DNA from 2 places in the Pontibacter sp. YIM B11418 genome. Region 2 is predicted to be linked to the other one. Evidence: riboswitches for the same ligand, from Rfam matches in the RefSeq annotation. Region 2 holds a riboswitch; the other holds the start of a gene.
The links. A riboswitch is a leader RNA that binds a small molecule or an ion and turns the genes downstream of it on or off. The one in region 2 is predicted to bind S-adenosylmethionine.

Region 1 (9,978 bases), on a different contig from region 2:
CTGCTTATGACACATCTGCCCTGAATTCATTAAATTTGCAGCCGGATTTTGCTCATCTTATACCTTGCAAAAGGATATACCTGACCAGCTCCCGACTATACCTTTATTTCAGACTGATTAGATGAAAGTTTTAAAGTTCGGCGGCACCTCTGTAGGGTCGGCTGAAAGAATGAAAATGGTGGCGGACCTCATCAACGATGGGTCGCCTAAAATAGTGGTGCTCTCGGCCATGTCGGGTACCACAAACCAGCTGGTACAGATAGCGGAAACGCTCTACCAAAATGCCAACCAGGAAGCCAATGCGCTCATTGATGCGCTACACGATAAATATAAACAGGTAGTAGAAGATCTCTACCAGACCGACGAAAAGAAAAAGCAGGCGCTCGAACTGATCTCCCTACATTTTGATCACATCCGTTCTTTCACACTCGACCTCTTTACCATTTACGAAGAGCGAGCGGTGCTGGCACAGGGCGAATTGCTATCAACGGCTTTGTTTCAGTTCTTCCTCGAAGAACAAGGTATAGCATCGGTGCTTTTGCCTGCCCTCAACTTCATGAAGATCGATGAGAACGAGGAGCCGGACACCGCCTATATCAGCAAGAACCTGAAACTGGAACTAGAGAAGTACCCAGACACCACCTTGTTTGTCACACAGGGATACATTTGCCGCAATGCTTTTGGCGAGGTGGACAACCTGAAGCGAGGCGGATCGGATTACTCTGCTTCCCTAATCGGTGCGGCAGCCGATGCCTCCGAAATCCAGATCTGGACTGATATTGACGGGATGCACAACAACGACCCGCGTGTTGTCAAAGACACCTTCCCGATCGCAGAACTGTCGTTTGACGAGGCGGCGGAGCTTGCTTATTTTGGGGCCAAGATCCTGCACCCCTCCAGCGTACAGCCAGCCAAGCAGAAGAACATTCCGGTGCGGTTGCTCAACACCATGCAGCCTCAGGCGCACGGCACCACCATTTCAGCTCGGACCGGAAAAGGCGGCATCAAGGCGGTGGCAGCCAAAGACGGCATCACGGCGATCAAGATCAAGTCAGGGCGCATGCTGCTGGCCTATGGTTTCCTGCGCAGCGTGTTCGAGGTATTCGAAAGGTATAAGACTCCGATCGACATGATCACGACTTCAGAGGTGGCTGTGTCGCTGACTATTGATAACCCGAAGTTTTTGACCGAAATTACCCGCGAATTGCAGGAGTACGGCCAGGTAGAAGTTGACCAGAACCAGAGCATCATCTGTGTGGTGGGTGATTTTATTGCCGAACGCAGCGGCTCGGGACTGAAGATTTTTGAGGCGCTCAAAGACATACCGCTTCGCATGATCTCCTATGGCGGAAGCAAGAACAACATCAGTTTATTGATCAACACAACCGATAAAGAAAGATCCCTGATCCTGTTGAATGAGGGCATCTTTGAAAGGAACCAGAAAAATGCTTAATCTCTCTGTGCAGGAGTTGCAACAGCACGCTACTCCCTTTTATGTATACGACCTCAACCTGTTGCGCCAAACCCTGCAGCAGGTCAGCCAGGAGGCCGCCAGGTATAACTTTCAGGTACACTATGCCCTGAAGGCCAACACAAACGGCCCGATCCTGGATGAAATGCGCGCTGCGGGCTTCGGAGCTGACTGCGTGAGCGGTAACGAGGTGAAGTGCGCCATCGAAAGTGGCTTCCCGGCGCACCATGTCGTATTTGCAGGCGTGGGCAAGTCGGATGCTGAGATCAACTATGCGCTGGATCAGGACATTTTCTGCTTTAACTGCGAGTCGAGCCACGAACTGATCGTGCTGAACGAACTTGCGGAAGCCAAAGGCAAAACGGCCCGCATCGCGCTACGCATCAACCCGAACGTGAATGCCAATACGCACAAGTACATCACAACTGGGCTCGAAGAAAACAAGTTTGGTATCAATGCCTGGGAACTACCCGACGTGCTGGCGCTCCTCAAAACGCTGCCTAACCTGTCGCTGATCGGGCTGCATTTTCACATCGGTTCGCAGATCACAGATTTGTCGGCATTCCGCAATCTGTGCACGCGCGTGAACGAGTTTCAAGAGTGGTTTGAATCGCAGCAAGTACAGTTGGAGCACATCAACGTGGGTGGTGGACTTGGGGTGGATTACTACAACCCGGACGAGCAGCCTATACCTGATTTTGAGGCATACTTTTCTTTGTTCAACCAGTTTCTGGAACTGCGCCCCAACCAGCAGGTACATTTTGAACTGGGACGCGCCCTGGTTGCCCAGAGCGGTACGCTTATCTCGAAGGTGCTTTATATTAAAAAAGGCGTGTCGACTAACTTTGCCATCCTGGATGCCGGCATGACCGAGCTGATCCGCCCGGCGCTGTACCAGTCGTATCACAAAATAGAAAACCTGACCAGCAAGGGCGCCGAAGAGCGCTACGATGTGGTGGGCCCCATCTGCGAGTCGTCCGATTGCTTTGGGAAAGCGGTAGTGCTGCCTGAAACAAACCGCGGTGACCTGATTGCGATCCGCACGGCAGGCGCTTATGGTGAGGTGATGTCTTCTTCGTACAATTTGAGAGAGAAGGCCGCTGCCGTATACCTTGGGTAGCCCTTGAATTTCCCCATTTACAAAATGAAAGCCCCGCTTCCAATTTAAGGAGGCGGGGCTTTCTCACTCTTAACCCAAAACCATCACAATCTGGTATTTTACATGGCCAGCGAAACCACAAAATCTGGCTCTGCATGTTTTATAAGCGGATGCTTGTTGAAAAAGTTTGCCATTTCAAGGGCATTGCCCTGTGAGTTCTTGTTGGCGCGTAACACAAAAGTATCTTCGCTCAGGGCGTTCACCACCTCAGTTCCGGTGGCCCCGCTCAGGCGTTTTAGCACCTGTTCAGCTGGTTGCTTGCCTTCTTCTACAATCACTATGAATTCGTTCGATACACCTAGCAGCTGTCCGCCTGCCGATTCAAAATAAGGGGCGGCGTAGTCCACAGCCGGGTCTTTTGAAATTTCAGAAAGCGCCACTTCTACCTGCCGGCAGTTGAGGCCCGCAGCCAGTTTGGCCGGATACAGCCGGGCGGAGTTTGTCTGGATCGGCTGTCCGAGTTCCTCTATAAACCCATGACGTGCCGCTGCGGCCGTGGCCTGCTCATGACTCAGTTCGTCGCTGAACGACAGAAGAATCATGCCACTGTAAACCGTGCCCAGCGATTTTTCTGCACCATTATAATAATAGGTATGCGCAGTGCAGGGTATACTACCGGCAGCCTGCAGCGGATTTAGCAGACCGGGGTCAAAACGCACGTTCCGGATAGGCGATACGTTGTCGTTCCTACAGGATGAAAATATAATTATCAGAAGTAGAGAGCTGAGCCAGGGTATATAGATTTTCATTGCTTTCAGGTATTTTGAATCGTCCATAAATATTCATTGTACGATAGACAAACCACAAACAGATGAAAATGACTGCGCTATTTATATAAATGTTTTATAATACTAATATAAAGGCTCCAACCCAATTAATTGCATGATACATATACAATTAATATACAATTTTAAATTACAATTATTAAATAAAACAAATTGAATTATTCTTATACAACCGACGCACCTGAATAAGTTTTCCAAATTAGCTCGCTTGGCTGAGCATAAGTTAAACTTATAAGCTTCCTATAGGTATAGCCTCTGTTTGACTAAACACTTCTGGTATTATATCAAGCGGTACACTTGCCGGTATGGACGCTACGAAAATACCTCGTTGGTTCAGCAGGGCCTGATGTTGCCTTAGTTGCTGTGGCGTCAGTGACAGGATGACCTGACTTTGGTCTGGCGTTTGGTGCTGGATGGCAGGCTGCAACAGTTCCAGAAGCTCCGCAATACGTTCTTCCGTGCCTTGTAGCAAAACGGTGAGCTGCCCATCTCCGGATGTGGCAGTCATCTGGCTGGTGCAAAGCTTGGGGTAGGTATAGCGGTATCCGCGCACAGCCGCTGCAACATCTGCCCATACAGCCGATCCTGTTGGGTGACTGCCGGCACCACGCCCTTTCAGGAACTGTTTCCCGGCGAACTGCCCCTCTATCTCCAGTCCATTAAATTCCGCTCCCACCTCATACAAAGCATCACCCTCAGGTATAAACGTTGGCAGCAACTGTAGTGCAACCTCTCCGTCTGCGGCAGCTTTTAAAGACCCGACCAGCTTGATCCGGCAACCTAATGCATCGGCCAGTTCAACGGCTTCGGAGGTAATATGGTGGATACCAAAGTGCAGCACCTCATCCGGGTGCACCAGCAAACCATAGGCATGCGCCGCCATAATGCAAAGTTTGTGCAGCGCATCCGTTCCCTCCACGTCCAGCGACGGGTCGGCCTCTGCAAATCCCAGTTCCTGCGCCTGCGCCAGGGCAGACTGAAAATCACCGTGCTCTGCGTGCAGCTTACTTAATATATAATTAGAAGATCCATTCAGAATCCCGCGCACTTCCACCAGCGGCTCCGAGCCATAGTAGGCCTCAAGTGTGCGCAGCACAGGTATACTGCCGCACACGGAGGCTTCATACAACAACACACCTCCGTGCCGCTGCTGCAGCTGGATCAGTTCCGGCAGGTTTTCGGCAACCACTTTTTTGTTGGCCGACACCACGGTTTTGCCCTGCTGCAGGGCTTGCCGGATTATAACAAGCGCCTCTTTGGGATCGCTGATCAACTCTGCAATGATATCGAGGCTTGGATCCTGCAGTACCTCCTGCACATCATAGGTGAAGGCGGAGGCTGGCAGGGAGCGTGGTTTTTCTTTGTCCCTGACACAGATACTGCCGATTTCCCAGCCACGGTGCCGGTTCGCTTCCACCACATCATACAATCCCTGCCCAACGCAGCCAAAGCCGATCAGTCCGATGCGTTTTTTAAACTTCTGTATTTTCATAGTGAATGTGCTTTACTGTTTCTGTTTCATAAAATTCCCGGATGGCCTGCGTGAGCTGTGCCGTTTCCACCAAAAAACCGTCGTGCCCGTAGCCGGAGTGGAGGAGTGCGAAGCGGGAGCCCGGCACTAGCCGGTTTAGTTGCGCCTGCTCTTCTATCGGAAAGAGCAGGTCAGTGTCCACCCCGACAAAAAGCGCTTTGGCCTGAAGTCGACCCAAGGCCTTCTCGACTCCTCCCCTGTCGCGGCCAATGTTATGCGAGTCCATGGCTTTGGAGAGGAGCCAGTAGGTATAGGCATTGAAGCGACTGGCCAGTTTTTCACCTTGATATACCTGGTAAGAGGCCGCCCTGAAATCGTCGGTGATGCTGTTGCCCGGCTCCTGCTGACTCTCTTCGTAGCAGGTATAGTGCCTGTAAGAAAGCATGGCGATGGCACGGGCCGTTTTGAGTCCCGCTATACCTGCTTCCCGTGTATTGGTCGCCCAGGTTGGGTCCTGCCGGATGGCCATGCGCTGGCTTTCATTGAAGGCGATGCCCCAGGCCGAATGCCGCGCATTGGAGGCTACCTGGATCAGATTTTGGAAAACCTCCGGCTGTAAAATGGCCCACTCCAGTGCCTGCTGCCCGCCCAGCGAGCCGCCTAGCAAGGTATGCACCTGTGCTATACCTAAGTCCTGCCGCAGCAGATCGAAGGCCCGCACAATGTCGCGGTTGGTCAGTTGCGGGAAGCTGTGGTAGTAGGGTTGCAGCGTTTCCGGATTAACTGCAAGTGGTCCCGTGGATCCATAGGAGCCACCCAAGGTGTTCGCACAAACCACAAACCAGTCCACCGGGTCGTATAGTTTTCCCTCGCCAAATAATTCGCCCCACCAGTCAGTGAAGTCCGAGCTGCCCGTGAGGGCGTGGCATACCCACACCACATTGCTTTTTTCTCTGTTGAGTTGTCCATAGGTTGTATAGGCCAGTTGGAAGCCGGGAAGCGAGGCTCCCGACTCCAACTGAAACTGTTTCTGGTAATGAAAATTTAATTGTTCAGGCATTATGCTTCGTTCAAAACGGCTTGGTTGTTCTGCTGACCTACCTTAGCGAAAGCCTGTTCCAAGTCAGCGATTATATCATCAAGGTGCTCTATACCTGCGGACAGGCGCAGTAGCGTTGGCGTTACACCCGCACTCTGCTGCTCCTGCTCCGAAAGTTGCTGGTGGGTAGTAGAGGCCGGGTGTATGATCAGGGTTTTGGCATCGCCCAGGTTGGCCAGGTGACTGATCAGTTGCAGGCTGTTCACAAAAACTTCCGTCTGCTTTTTGTCCCCTTTCAGGTTAAAGGAGAGCACGCCGCCATACCCTCTTTTCAGGTACTTCTTGGCCAGGCCGTGGTACTTGCTGGAAGGCAGTCCCGGGTAGTTCACGCTTTCTACCTGCTCGTGCTGCTCCAGCCACTCGGCCAGCGCCTGCGCATTCTGCACGGTGCGGTCCACCCGCAGTGAGAGTGTCTCCAGACCTTGCAGCAGCAGGAAAGAGTTGAAAGGACTAAGCGCCGGACCAAAATCTCGCAAGCCCTCTACTCGTGCCCTGGTGGCAAAGGCGATGTTGCCAAATGGCCCGTCAGCGCCGAATACCTCCCAGAAGTTGAGTCCATGATAGCCTTCTGACGGCTCCGAGAACTGCGGAAATTTGCCGTTGCCCCAGTTAAAGTTGCCGCCGTCCACGATCACGCCGCCAATGCTGGTGCCATGCCCGCCGATCCACTTGGTTGCCGACTCTACTACCACGTTAGCACCGTGCTCAATTGGTCTGAACAGGTAGCCACCTGCCCCAAAAGTATTATCCACTACCAGCGGAATATTGTTTGCTTTGGCCACTGCAGCGATGGCCTCAAAGTCAGGAATGTTGAAGCGAGGGTTGCCGATCGTTTCCACGTAGATCGCTTTCGTGTTTTCGTTGATCAATTGCGCAAAGCTTTCCGGTTCGTCGCTTTCGGCAAAGCGCACCTCTATACCTAACCGCTTAAAGGATACCTTGAATTGGTTGTAAGTACCGCCGTAAAGGAAGCTGGAGGATACGAAATTGTCGCCGGCCTGCAGGATGTTGTTTAGCGCAATGAATTGCGCTGCTTGTCCCGAGGCCACGGCCACTGCCGCCACACCGCCTTCCAAAGCGGCAATGCGCTTCTCAAACACATCGGTGGTCGGGTTCATGATGCGGGTATAGATGTTACCGAACTCCTTCAGCGCAAACAGATTGGCTCCGTGCTCGGCGTCTTTGAAAACGTAGGAAGAAGTCTGGTAAATGGGCACAGCGCGGGAACGGGTGGTTGGGTCGATTTCCTGGCCGGCGTGTAATTGAAGCGTTTCGAAATGAAGTGTATTAGGCATAGTCGTGCTGTTTAAAATTTTGAAAAATATAGAATAGATTAGCTTGTTTTAAGACAAGAAGAATGAAATGGCTACAGTCGGACGCTCACAGGATCTACCTGAGGCACGACGGCATTGCAGCAAAAAGTTTGGGGGTTGGTCGCGCTAGCAACAGCAGCAGCAACACATGCACATTCGGCTACAGCAGGTAGTAGCACAGGTATAGGCATGCGAAAGAACCGGGCTTTGAGCTGCCAGTGTAAAAAATAAAAGAAGTTGTGTTGGCTTGGTTCCCTTTTCCATAACGTTATCAATTTATATACATCCGGACTTCCGGAATCAGGAATTAGCACCTTGCTCGGGGCTGGTTGCTAGCGCTTCACAGAGCCTGTCTCTCCGCGCTTCTTTATAAATCGATACCCACAAGGGATATCAGACTTGATGATGCAAAGCTAGAGCAGCATTTTAAATAATCCAAATAATTATTTAAAATAATTGCAAGTTCCTCTAATAAATCAATTTCACACATCTGCCTATCAGCAACTTACATACTGTATAATACAAACCATTTATACCTGTTGATTTACTATCTTTGAATAAGTATAATTGCTTTCTCATAACAATACGAAGCTATACCTGTTGTGCAGGTATAAAATACCTGACAAACCCTGATGAAGATACTCCTGACCGGCGCAAACGGCTACATTGGCAAACGACTCCTGCCTGTGCTGATAGAGGCACAACACGAGGTCGTTTGCCTTGTCCGGGACCCGCGTCGCTTCGAGTTGCCTGAGAGTCTGCAGGATAAAGTACAGGTGGTAAAAGGAGATCTGCTCAAGCCGGAAAGTTTGCAGGATTTACCCCGTAACATAGACGCCGCCTACTACCTGGTGCACTCCATGGGCTCCGGCTCCGCAGACTTTGGGGAGGCCGAGAAAGCTTCTGCTTTGAACTTCGTCAACTACCTTGATACAACTAGTGCCAAGCAGGTGATCTACCTCAGCGGCATTGCCAACGACGCGCATTTGTCGAAGCACCTGACCTCACGCCGGCAGGTGGAGGACGTGCTCGCCCAGGGCAAAGCGAGGCTAACAGTACTCCGCGCCGCGATTATCATCGGTTCGGGCAGCGCTTCTTTCGAGATCATCCGTGACCTGGTGGAGAAGCTTCCGGTAATGGTAACACCCCGCTGGCTCAACTCCCGCTGTCAGCCCATTGCCATACGCGATGTCATGTTTTACCTGATTGAGGTGCTCGGCCGCACCGACTGTTATGACAGGCGTTTCGAGATTGGCGGGCCTGATGTGCTCACCTACAAGCAAATGCTGTTGCAACTGGCTAAAGTCCGAAACCTGAAACGACGCATCTATACCTTGCCAGTGCTCACACCCAAGCTTTCTTCTTACTGGTTGTACTTTGTCACGAGCACCAATTACACATTAGCCCGCAGCCTAGTGGAGAGTCTGCGCAACGATGCGGTGGTGAAAGACAGCAGCATACAGCAGTTGATCCCGCACAAGTGCCTGAGCTACGAGAGTGCTCTCAATCTGGCTTTTACCAAGATGGAACAGAACATGGTAGTCTCGAGCTGGAAGGATGCACTGGTGAGTGGCAATATGCAACTCGATTTTATGGATTTTGTACAAATACCAGAACACGGCGTGCTCACCGACCGGCAGCGTATGCGCTTCGACAGAGCCCCTGAGGAGGTGATGGATAACATTTTGCGTATCGGCGGTGAGCGTGGTTGGTACAAGACTGATTTCCTGTGGGAGCTACGTGGCCTGCTCGACAAAATGGTGGGCGGCGTTGGCTTGCAGCGCGGCCGAAGACACCCAATCGACGTAAAGACCGGCGATTCGATCGATTTCTGGCGCGTGCTGGCTGTGGATTACAAGGTTGGCCGTCTGTTGCTTTATGCTGAAATGAAACTTCCCGGCGAGGCTTGGCTGCAGTTCAGAATAAGCCGCGAGGCCGATGGCAACTACCTGGAACAACTGGCCGCTTTCCGCCCGGATGGGTTGGCTGGTAGGCTATACTGGTATGCCATGCTCCCTTTCCATTTTGTTATTTTTAAAGGAATGGCGCACAACATCATTCATTACCAGGAACCGCTTATTGACAAATTATCACCGCCAACACAACATTCTCGATAATGTACAAACAATAGATTTCATAATATAAAACTATCACTATACTTAAGAGTATATAGCAGTGTCTTTACTCAGATGCTTACCTCTTCTGCGCAGGCATTTTACATTTATACCTATACCTTATCACGCTCACCGAGAAAAAATATTTTAACTTTGCCTTTCTCAAACCTAACAGACCTAATGGAGGCCATAAAAGAAACGAATTTCTCCTTCGCCGGGCAGACCGGTTTTTACAGAGGCAAAGTACGCGACGTTTATTATTTTGAAAACCGACTAGCCGTTTTAGCAACAGACCGTATTTCGGCTTTCGATGTGGTGCTGCCAAGAGCTATACCTTATAAAGGTCAGGTATTGAACCAAATAGCGAGCATCAATCTGAAAGCTACTTCGGACCTGGTGCCGAACTGGGTGCTATCGACGCCAGACCCGAACGTGACCATTGGCTACCGCTGCGAACCTTACAAAGTAGAGATGGTGATCAGAGGATACCTGGCCGGGCACGCCTGGCGCGAGTACAAAGAAGGCAAACGCAGTGTGTGCGGTGTGGCGCTTCCTGAAGGCCTCCG
Region 2 (9,978 bases):
ATCGCCGCAGACCGCCAGCACGGTATAGTGGCAAACACCTGGCTGCGCCCCGTGGAGCACAACGAGATGCTCCAGACTTCTGAAAAGTTAGGCCAGCTACTGGAGGAATCTAAGGCTGACAAGCTGCTGCTGAACGCACTGGTCATTGGCAAACTGCTTCCCCATACCAAAGAGTGGCTGTCTACTACCTTTTACAAATCGCTTTCGGAACAGGGCGTGAAAAAACTGGCCCGTGTGCTGCCCGAAAATGTGTTTAACAGGCTCTCGTTTGAGTCTGTGATGACAAGGGCAGAAGCACTGGGGGGAGTGGACTTTGAAGCAAGGAACTTTACGAATGATGCTGACGCCCTGCGCTGGCTGCGGGATTATGAGAGTTAAGTGATGCAGGCCTCCATTACATACCGCGACCAACCCTATACCTTCGACCCGACACAGCCGCTGGACATCTCTATGCCGCTGCACGATAAACAACCGCAGCCCGAGTGCTTCTGGGCCGAGCCAGCGAAGTTTGATGTGATCCGGGTGGGAGATTTTGTCGGAAGCGTGGCCCAGGGAGGAAGCACCAATTACAAGCGCATCCACCTGACGCCGCACGGCAACGGCACTCACACCGAATGCTACGGCCACATTTCGGCCGACGAGCACGCCACCATCCACAACTGCCTGAAACGCTTTCTCCTTGTAGCGCAGCTCATCACGGTAACTCCACAAAAGCAGAAAAACGGCGACGAAGTGGTGCTGCTCGAGGATGTGAAAGCCGGACTGCAAGGTATAAAATGCGAAGCGCTCATCATCCGCACCCTGCCGAATTCCGAAGGGAAACTCACCCGCCACTATTCCGGCACCAACCCGCCCTACCTGGAGCATACCATTGGGCAGTATCTGGCTGAGAAAGGTATACAGCACCTGCTGCTCGACCTGCCCTCCGTGGACCGTGAGCTGGACGAAGGCAAACTGCTCTGCCACCACGCTTTCTGGCAATACCCCAAAAACACCCGCTGCGGCGCCACCATCACCGAACTGATCTATGTACCGGACCAGGTAGAAGATGGGCTATACCTGCTCAACATCCAGATCGCCAGCCTGCAACTCGATGCCAGCCCGAGCAAGCCGGTGCTTTATAAGCTAACCCCTGTTTTCCCGGCTTTATAAGGTATAGCTATACCTTGCCAGACCTCCAGTGAGTATCTTAACCAACCGCCCAGCTATACCTGCGACACTCCATTTTCTAGACACTCACACAACTAAGAGATGCTGTAAAGTCGTGCGATAGGTATCGCTATACCTGTTAAAAAAGAAAAGCCGGAGCCAAAAGCCCCAGCCTTAAGGTTAGGTTTAGTTTAGTTGAGGTTTCTTTAAAACAACTGCTCTGCCACTTTCCGCACCGATTCCGACTTGCCCATGGAGTAGAAATGCAGACAAGGTACACCAAACTCCATCAGCTCCTTGGATTGCTGTATCGCCCACTCCACACCCACCTGCGCGGCCGCTTTGTTATCAGCACAAGACTCGATCGCATCAGCCAATGCACACGGAATCTCGACATGAAACAAGCTGGGCAACAGGGTGAGCTGCGTTTTGGTGGTCATCGGTTTCAGGCCCGGAATGATCGGCACGTTTATACCTTCGGCGCGGCAGCGATTCACGAAATCAAAATATTTCTGGTTATCGAAAAACATCTGCGTGACGATGTACTCTGCACCCATTTCTATCTTCTTTTTCAGCCAGCGGAGGTCAGAGGTCAGGTTGGGTGCTTCGAAGTGCTTCTCCGGATAGCCGGCTACGCCAATGCAAAAGTCGGTACCATTGTGGTATACCTGCTCCTCGTCCAGGTAACAGCCCTTGTTCATGTTCACGACCTGCCCGATAAGCTCCGTGGCATAGGTATGGCCGTCGGGCTCCGGCACGAAGCGCTGCTCACTCTTCACGCAATCACCGCGCAATACCAGCACATTGTCTATACCCAGGAAATGTAGGTCGATGAGGGCATTCTCTGTTTCTTCTTTGCTGAAGCCGCCGCAGATCAGGTGCGGCACCGTGTCTACCTTGTAGTGGTTCTGGATGGCCGCACAAATGCCCACCGTACCCGGCCGTTTACGTGTGCTGCGCTTCTCCAGCAAACCGTTTTCCCGTGATTTGTAGATATACTCTTCGCGGTGGTAGGTCACGTCGATGAAAGGCGGCTTGAACTCCATCAGCGGATCGATGTGGTTGAACAGGGTTTTCATGTTCTCGCCTTTGAGCGGCGGCAGGATCTCGAAGGTGAACAAGGTCTTGCCATTGGCGTTCCGGAAGTGCTCGGTTACTTTCAATTTTTATCTGAATTGTTAAATTGCTGTATTGTTGAATAGTTGGTCTGCTATACCTGCTGCGCTACCGGCTTCGGCTCATAGTTCAGGTTCGGCGACAACCATCGCTCCAGTTCCTCTTTGGCCATACCTTTGCGCTGCGCAACGTCTGCTACCTGGTCTTCGCCTATCTTACCGAGACCAAAGTAGCGGGAATCCGGATGCGAGAAGTACAGGCCACTTACTGAGGATGCCGGATGCATGGCCAGGTTCTCGGTCAGGATCACACCGGCTTCTTCTGCATTTAGGAGGTTAAAAAGCGTGATCTTTTCGGTATGGTCCGGACAGCCGGGGTAGCCAGGGGCCGGGCGTATACCTTTGTATTGCTCCTTGATCAAGCCCTCGTTATCCAGCTGCTCGTCCGGTGCGTACCCCCACAGTTCCTTGCGTACTTTCCGGTGCATGAGTTCGGCAAAGGCCTCGGCCAGGCGGTCTGCCAACGCTTTCACCATGATGCTGCGGTAATCGTCATGCTCGGCTTCGTACTGCTCCAATAACTTCTCGATACCAAAACCTCCCGACACCACAAAGCCGCCGATGTAGTCGGCTATACCTGTTTCTTTCGGTGCCAGAAAATCGGAGAAGGCCAGGTTCGGTACGTTGGCTCCTTTCTTGCCCTGCTGGCGCAAGGTATGGAACTCGGTCAGCACGTTTTCACGTGAATCATCGGTGTATACCTCGATGGTATCATCGGTGTATACGTTGGCAGGATAGAACCCCACCACAGCCCGCGCTTCCAGCAATTGCTTGTCCACGATCTCCTGCAGCATGCTTTGTGCGTCGGCAAATAGTTTGGTGGCTTCCACACCAAGCTCCGGATCGTTCAGGATTTTCGGGTACTGCCGCTTGAGCTCCCAGGTATGGAAGAAAGGCGTCCAGTCGATGTAAGGCACAATCTCAGCCAATGGGTAGTTCGTGTATACTTTGTTGCCGATGAAGTCTGGCTTGGTCACCTCCGTTTCAGCCCAGTTCACCTGATACTTATTAGCACGCGCCTCTTCTATGGTCGCAAAAGCACGGTCTTTGGTGCGGTTCAGGTGGTCTGCGCGCAGCTTTTCGTACTCGGCTCTGATCTCTGCGATATAGCTGTCGCGCTCACTGCCAAGAAGGCTGCTTACCACCGTTACGCTACGCGAGGCATCGTGCACGTGTATCACCGGGCCGCTGTACTGCGGCGCGATCTTCACGGCTGTATGTACCCTGGAAGTAGTGGCGCCGCCGATCAGGAGCGGAATTTTCAGGCCGCGACGCTCCATTTCCTGCGCCACGTATACCATCTCATCCAGCGAAGGGGTGATCAGTCCACTTAGACCGATAATATCTACCTGATGCGCTTCGGCCTCGGCCAGAATCTTGTCCAGCCGCACCATCACGCCCAGGTCTATTACTTCGTAGTTGTTACAGGCCAGCACCACGCCCACAATATTTTTGCCGATGTCGTGCACGTCGCCTTTCACCGTCGCCATCAGGATCGTACCCGCCGTTGACTTGGAGGTATCGGAGGCCAGCTTTTCCTTCTCCATAAAAGGCAGCAGGTATGCCACGGACTTTTTCATCACGCGAGCGCTCTTCACCACTTGCGGCAGAAACATTTTACCGGCACCGAACAGATCACCCACCACTGACATACCTGCCATTAACGGCCCTTCGATCACATCCAGGGTTTTAGTTGCCTGCTGCCGCGCCTCTTCGGTGTCTTCGTCGATAAAGTCTACGATGCCTTTTACCAGCGCATGCTTCAGGCGCTCCTCCACCGGCGCCTCGCGCCAGGAATTATCAGCGGCGACGGCTGTTTTGCCTTTGCCTTTGATAGTCTCTGCGTAAGTAACCAGCTTTTCGGTAGCGTCCGGGTGGCGGTTGAAGATCACGTCTTCGATCAGGTCACGCAGTTCAGCCGGAATTTCGCTGTATACGCCCAGCATACCTGCATTCACGATGCCCATGTCCATACCTGCCTGCACGGCATGGTACAGGAACACGGTATGCATCGCCTCCCGCACCACGTCATTGCCCCGGAAAGAGAAGGATAAATTGCTCACGCCACCGCTCACCTGCGCATGCGGCAGATTGGCTTTGATCCACTTCACCGCCTCAATATAATCTACTGCGTAGTTGTTGTGCTCTTCTATACCTGTGGCGATGGCCAGGATGTTCGGGTCGAAAATAATGTCTTGTGGCGGGAAGCCAACTTCTTCAGTCAGGATGCTATAGGAGCGTTCGCAGATTTCAATGCGACGCTCCAGCGTATCGGCCTGGCCTGTTTCGTCAAAAGCCATGACCACCACGGCGGCACCGTACTGGCGCACTCTGCGGGCGAGTCTGATAAACTCTTCTTCGCCTTCTTTTAAAGAGATGGAGTTAACGATCGATTTGCCTTGCGTTCGCTTCAGGCCGGACTCAATTACACTCCATTTAGAGGAATCGATCATGATCGGCAGTTTAGCAACGTCGGGCTCGGAGGCGATCAGGTTAAGAAAATCGGCCATGGCCTGCTCCGAATCGAGCATACCTTCGTCCATGTTCACGTCAATGATCTGGGCACCGCCTTCTACCTGCTGACGGGCCACCGAGAGGGCTTCTTCGAACTTACCGTCAACAATGAGGCGGGAGAATTTTTTGGAGCCGGTCACGTTGGTGCGTTCGCCAACATTCACGAAAAGGGTATCGGAGGTTATGGTGAGAGGCTCGAGGCCGCTGTAGCGGGGGAGCGGGGCTACGGGAGTGGGAACGTGCGGTTTATACCTGCGCACCAGGTCTGCAATTACTTTGGTGTGGATTGGCGTGGTGCCACAACAACCACCCAGTACGTTCACCAGCCCTTCTTTCAGGTACTCTTCCACGATAGCGCCCATTTGCTGAGCCGTTTCATCGTAGCCGCCAAAGGCGTTGGGCAGACCGGCATTCGGGTAAGCGCTGATGAAACAGTCCGAAATACGCGACAGCTCCTGGATGTGTGTTTTGAGCTGACGAGCACCGAGCGCACAGTTAAAGCCCACGCTCAGGATCGGCGCATGCGAAATCGAGTTCCAGAAAGCTTCTACTGTCTGCCCGGACAAGGTACGGCCGCTGGCATCGGTAATAGTGCCGGATACCATGATGGGGAGTTCTTTGCCGCCGTTATTTACGTGCTCTTGTATAGCGAAAAGTGCCGCTTTGCAATTCAGGGTGTCAAATACGGTTTCTACCAACAGTAAATCAGCTCCGCCGTCTACTAGTCCGCGTACCTGCTCGTAGTAAGCTTCCACCAGTTGGTCGAATGTGATGGCGCGGAAACCGGGGTTGTTGACATCCGGAGAGAGAGAGGCCGTGCGGTTGGTCGGGCCAATGGCGCCTGCTACGAAACGCTTGTGCGCCGGATCTTTGGTTTCTACCTCATCGGCCGCCTCACGGGCTATCTTTGCCGACTCGTAGTTCATCTCGTACACCACATGCTCCAATCCATAATCGGCCATCGCGATGCTGGTACCACTGAAGGTATTGGTCTCGATAATATCGGCACCGGCCTCGAGGTACTCGGCATGAATAGCCCTAATAATATCCGGACGTGTGATGGAGAGCAGGTCGTTGTTGCCCTTCAGGTCAGACGGATGATCCTTAAAACGCTCGCCACGGAAATCGGCTTCGGAGAGCTGGTAACGCTGGATCATGGTGCCCATGGCGCCGTCGAGCACGAGCACGCGCTCCTGCAGCAAGGTATAGATCGGATGTGATTTGGTCATGTTGGTGCTCCCCTCTTGGTTAAGACTACAAATGCGCTTATCAAGAAGGACACCCAAAGGCAGGTATACTCTCTTATCTTTTCCCGGCCAAGGTATAGCTGAGAAGGGAATTAGCACCAGGCTGGTACAAGGTTGCTAAGACGTCATAGGGCCCTGTCCCTCGGTCTTTCTTGATAAGAAGCTGTAAAGATACATACTTATCCGCAAAAGGCGAATTTTTGTTGCCAAAGAATAGGAAGATAGTGGGAAGGAGTGCGGAAACAGGGCGAAGGACTGCGGAAAAAAGGTATAAAAACAGAAAGGGATACCATAAGTATCCCTTTCCTAAAAGAGTTTAATTGTTTTCACTCTATAACTCTTTCTATTTAGGTATACGGAGACACTGCGGGCATGTTGCCCTTTTCTGAATAAAACTTTGATATTGAGTTATTTGCTCCGGAAGGCCGCATTAATCTCAATTTAGGTATAGCTCAATCGTCTATATAATTAGCCGGTTGGTATAATTCTTCGTGATGGATTTATAAAAGGCTATACCTTAACAGCTTAGAACATCATGGCAGGTATACACATGAACTACAAAACATTCATGCTCAACGGCATAAGCGTTCTCCTGGGGCTCATCTTCTTCACGGCAGGTATGGCCAAGATCTTTTATGAGCACAAGTTCCCGGGCCTGATCGGGCCGGTCTGGTTGGAAGAGAAACTGGCGGAGTTCGGCCTGGGGCTCTTTGCCCGCTTCATCGCCTACTCCCAGATCGTGGTCGGGTTTATGTTGCTCACGCTCCGCTACCGCACGCTGGGTGCCATTGCCCTGCTCCCTATGCTGCTCAATATCCTGCTGGTTACCATATCGCAGAACTGGAAAGGCACGCCCTATGTGCTTGCTTTCTTCCTGTTGCTAAACATGGTGCTGCTGGCAGCGGAAGCGCCCAAACTCCTGCACCTGCTCGGATTCAGGACAAATTACACACCCTCCGTGCACGCACCCTTATGCTATGGTTTGATCTGGCTTGCCGGCCTTGGTTTGGTGCTGAGCAGTATACCGCTTTCCTTCCAAAGCCTGACTGCAGCCTATGTACTTTGTGTGGCAGGTATAGCTGCCGGGCTCTATACCTACTGGAGGGGTGGCCGGGTAGGAAAGGAGGAGAAAGTTTCCCCGGCTATACCTGAAGCCATACCTGCCCCGAAGCAAAAAGCCTAGAAAACAAAAAAGGGATGCGATGGCATCCCTTTTTTGTTTTGCCACTCTAAAGTGGCGGCATAGGCCGTAAAGCTTACGCTTCTGCTTCTACCTTAGGAATTACAGAAACGTATGAACGGTTCTTAACGCCTTTTTTGAATTGAACTACACCGTCAGTCATAGCGAACAGTGTATGGTCTTTGCCCATACCCACGTTGTTGCCTGGGTGGTGTGAAGTACCCCTTTGTCTTACAATGATGTTGCCGGCGATGATGTCCTGACCACCGTAAATCTTAACACCAAGTCGTTTTGAGTGAGACTCGCGGCCGTTATTAGAACTACCAGCTCCTTTTTTGTGTGCCATTTTCTTTTACTATTTAGTTCAGGCGGACGAACCATGCCTGAAAGATTTTACGATTAATTTCCTCTTACTGCTTATCCAATGCTCTCGATCAGGACTTTCGTATAGTGCTGGCGGTGACCATTTTTCTTACGATAGCCTTTTCTTCTCTTCTTTTTGAAAACGATCACTTTGTCGCCTTTCACGTTGCCAAGGATTTTACCAACCACTTTAACACCGCTAACGAAAGGAGCACCTAAAGTAATAGTGCCATTATCATCAGTAAGAAGAACATTGGCGAACTCAACGGCGTCACCATCATTGCCGGAAAGCTTGTTAGCGTAGATGAACTTACCGCTCTCTACTTTGGTCTGTTGACCTGCGATTTCTACAATTGCGTACATCAGCTTCAATGTATGTTTTAAAAAAATTTAAGTCTGCAAAATTAGCGGACTTAAAGTTAATATGCAAATCATTGTTTTCTAATTCTTTCTGTTTTCCCAGATCCTCTCCACAACTATGTGGATAACGCTGTTGAAATCTCTGCTTCATAATTTTGCACCTCTCAAAAACGAGCATAACACGCTAGTCCGCAGCACCTTGACAGCTTCCTCCGGAAATCGTGTTTTCCACAGAGCCCGAAGAGATGCTACAGGAATTCATCTTCCGGGAAACACTCCAAAGGGCAGTCTTTTGGATTTTATCCCTTCAAAAACATCTTTTACACCTAACCAAGCACTATGAGGTTGTACTTTTATTCACTTAACAATGAATTAATATTTTATTTACTATATTTTAACAATTACATATGTTAACAATATCATGTTAACAAGACTGTTGATTTCGACCCAATTTTCAGACAATCAATCACTTAACAAAGTGTTAATAAATTGAACAACTTTAGCCCGCCAATTCAAGTTCTTATCCCTATATTTGAAATCCTGTTATCTCAAGTGCATGCACCACATGGTGTACCGTCTGTTGAGTTTGACATTTGATAAAGCAGCAACGAAGTGTTGCTGTTAGTTTAAAAAACATTAAAGTTTACGAGCATGGAGCCAATACTACAAGAAAACCCAAATCGCTTTGTTTTATTCCCGATACAGCACGACGAGGTGTGGCAGATGTATAAAAAGGCAGAAGCCAGCTTCTGGACTGCCGAGGAGATCGACCTGTCGCAGGACCAGAAGGACTGGGAGAACCTGAACGACGGCGAGCGCCATTTCATCAGCCACGTACTGGCATTCTTCGCCGCCTCCGACGGCATCGTAAACGAAAACCTGGCTATTAACTTCATGCAGGAAGTGCAGTTGCCGGAGGCCCGCTGCTTCTATGGTTTCCAGATCATGATGGAGAACATCCACGCCGAGACTTATTCCCTGCTAATCGATACCTATATTAAGAAGCAGTCTGAGAAAGACTACCTGTTCAATGCATTGGAGACGGTGCCATGCGTGAAGAAAAAAGGTGAGTGGGCCTTGAAGTGGATCAACAGCGAGAACTTCACGGAGCGCCTGATTGCTTTTGCGGCTGTGGAAGGCATTTTCTTTTCCGGTTCTTTCTGCTCTATCTTCTGGCTCAAGAAGCGTGGCCTGATGCCGGGTCTAACCTTCTCAAACGAATTGATCTCCCGCGACGAGGGCCTGCATTGCGACTTCGCCTGCCTGCTCTATTCTATGCTGAACGAAAAGCTGCCTGAGAGCCGTGTGCACGAGATCATCCGCGATGCCGTGGAATTTGAGAAGGAGTTTGTGACAGACGCATTACCGGTTGACCTGATCGGGATGAACGCCAAGCTGATGAGCCAGTACATTGAGTTTGTGGCCGACCGCCTGCTCGTATCCCTGGGTTGCAACAAGATCTACAACGCCACCAACCCGTTCGACTTCATGGAGATGATCTCGCTGCAGGGCAAGACCAACTTCTTCGAGAAGCGCGTGGGCGAGTACCAGAAAGCCGGTGTAATGGGCGACAAAGACAAAAATGTTTTTTCGCTCGACGAAGACTTTTAACCAACGAAATTACTTTGTAAGTTTAGGAGATAAAGAGCGCCGGGCTTTTGTCCGGCCGCTTCCTAGATTACCTTATACCCTCCGGATACAGGTATAGCCGACCGCGCCAATGCTTGCAACACCGGACCTTATACCTGGCAAAGGTCGCCAGACGGAGCATCCGCCTCCAAATTTGTGAAAGCAATTGGCTTTAGCTTTTAAACTATAGTATTTCAACGGATTGCGTATATATACACGTATTTCCCTATGAAAATATTAGCATGTATCATCCCGCTGCATCGGTAGCGGCTCTCTTATACCTACACCTTATAAAAACCCGGGCTTTTAACACCCGCTAAATGTATACGCTATGTTAGTAGTTAAACGAGACGGCCGACGC

Region 1: it holds a riboswitch for S-adenosylmethionine, as region 2 does, so the genes downstream of both, AC4QZR_RS13615 (O-acetylhomoserine aminocarboxypropyltransferase/cysteine synthase family protein) here and metH (methionine synthase) in region 2, are expected to answer to the same signal.

The regions. Positions count from the first base shown of each region.
Region 1 is NZ_JCAEMH010000005.1:176,439-186,416, forward strand. Features, by position in the region: gene AC4QZR_RS13590 (aspartate kinase) at 122-1,453, shown strand; gene lysA (diaminopimelate decarboxylase) at 1,446-2,591, shown strand; gene AC4QZR_RS13600 (hypothetical protein) at 2,690-3,379, opposite strand; gene AC4QZR_RS13605 (homoserine dehydrogenase) at 3,645-4,907, opposite strand; gene AC4QZR_RS13610 (homoserine O-acetyltransferase family protein) at 4,888-5,946, opposite strand; gene AC4QZR_RS13615 (O-acetylhomoserine aminocarboxypropyltransferase/cysteine synthase family protein) at 5,946-7,280, opposite strand; SAM riboswitch class I at 7,572-7,674, opposite strand; gene AC4QZR_RS13620 (SDR family oxidoreductase) at 7,931-9,415, shown strand; gene AC4QZR_RS13625 (phosphoribosylaminoimidazolesuccinocarboxamide synthase) at 9,593-9,978, shown strand, end outside.
Region 2 is NZ_JCAEMH010000007.1:248,221-258,198, reverse strand. Features, by position in the region: gene AC4QZR_RS17915 (hypothetical protein) at 1-378, shown strand, start outside; gene AC4QZR_RS17910 (cyclase family protein) at 382-1,152, shown strand; gene metF (methylenetetrahydrofolate reductase [NAD(P)H]) at 1,356-2,312, opposite strand; gene metH (methionine synthase) at 2,360-6,067, opposite strand; SAM riboswitch class I at 6,138-6,247, opposite strand; gene AC4QZR_RS17895 (hypothetical protein) at 6,636-7,268, shown strand; gene rpmA (50S ribosomal protein L27) at 7,342-7,611, opposite strand; gene rplU (50S ribosomal protein L21) at 7,683-7,991, opposite strand; gene AC4QZR_RS17880 (ribonucleoside-diphosphate reductase small subunit) at 8,640-9,599, shown strand; gene AC4QZR_RS17875 (ribonucleoside-diphosphate reductase subunit alpha) at 9,949-9,978, shown strand, end outside.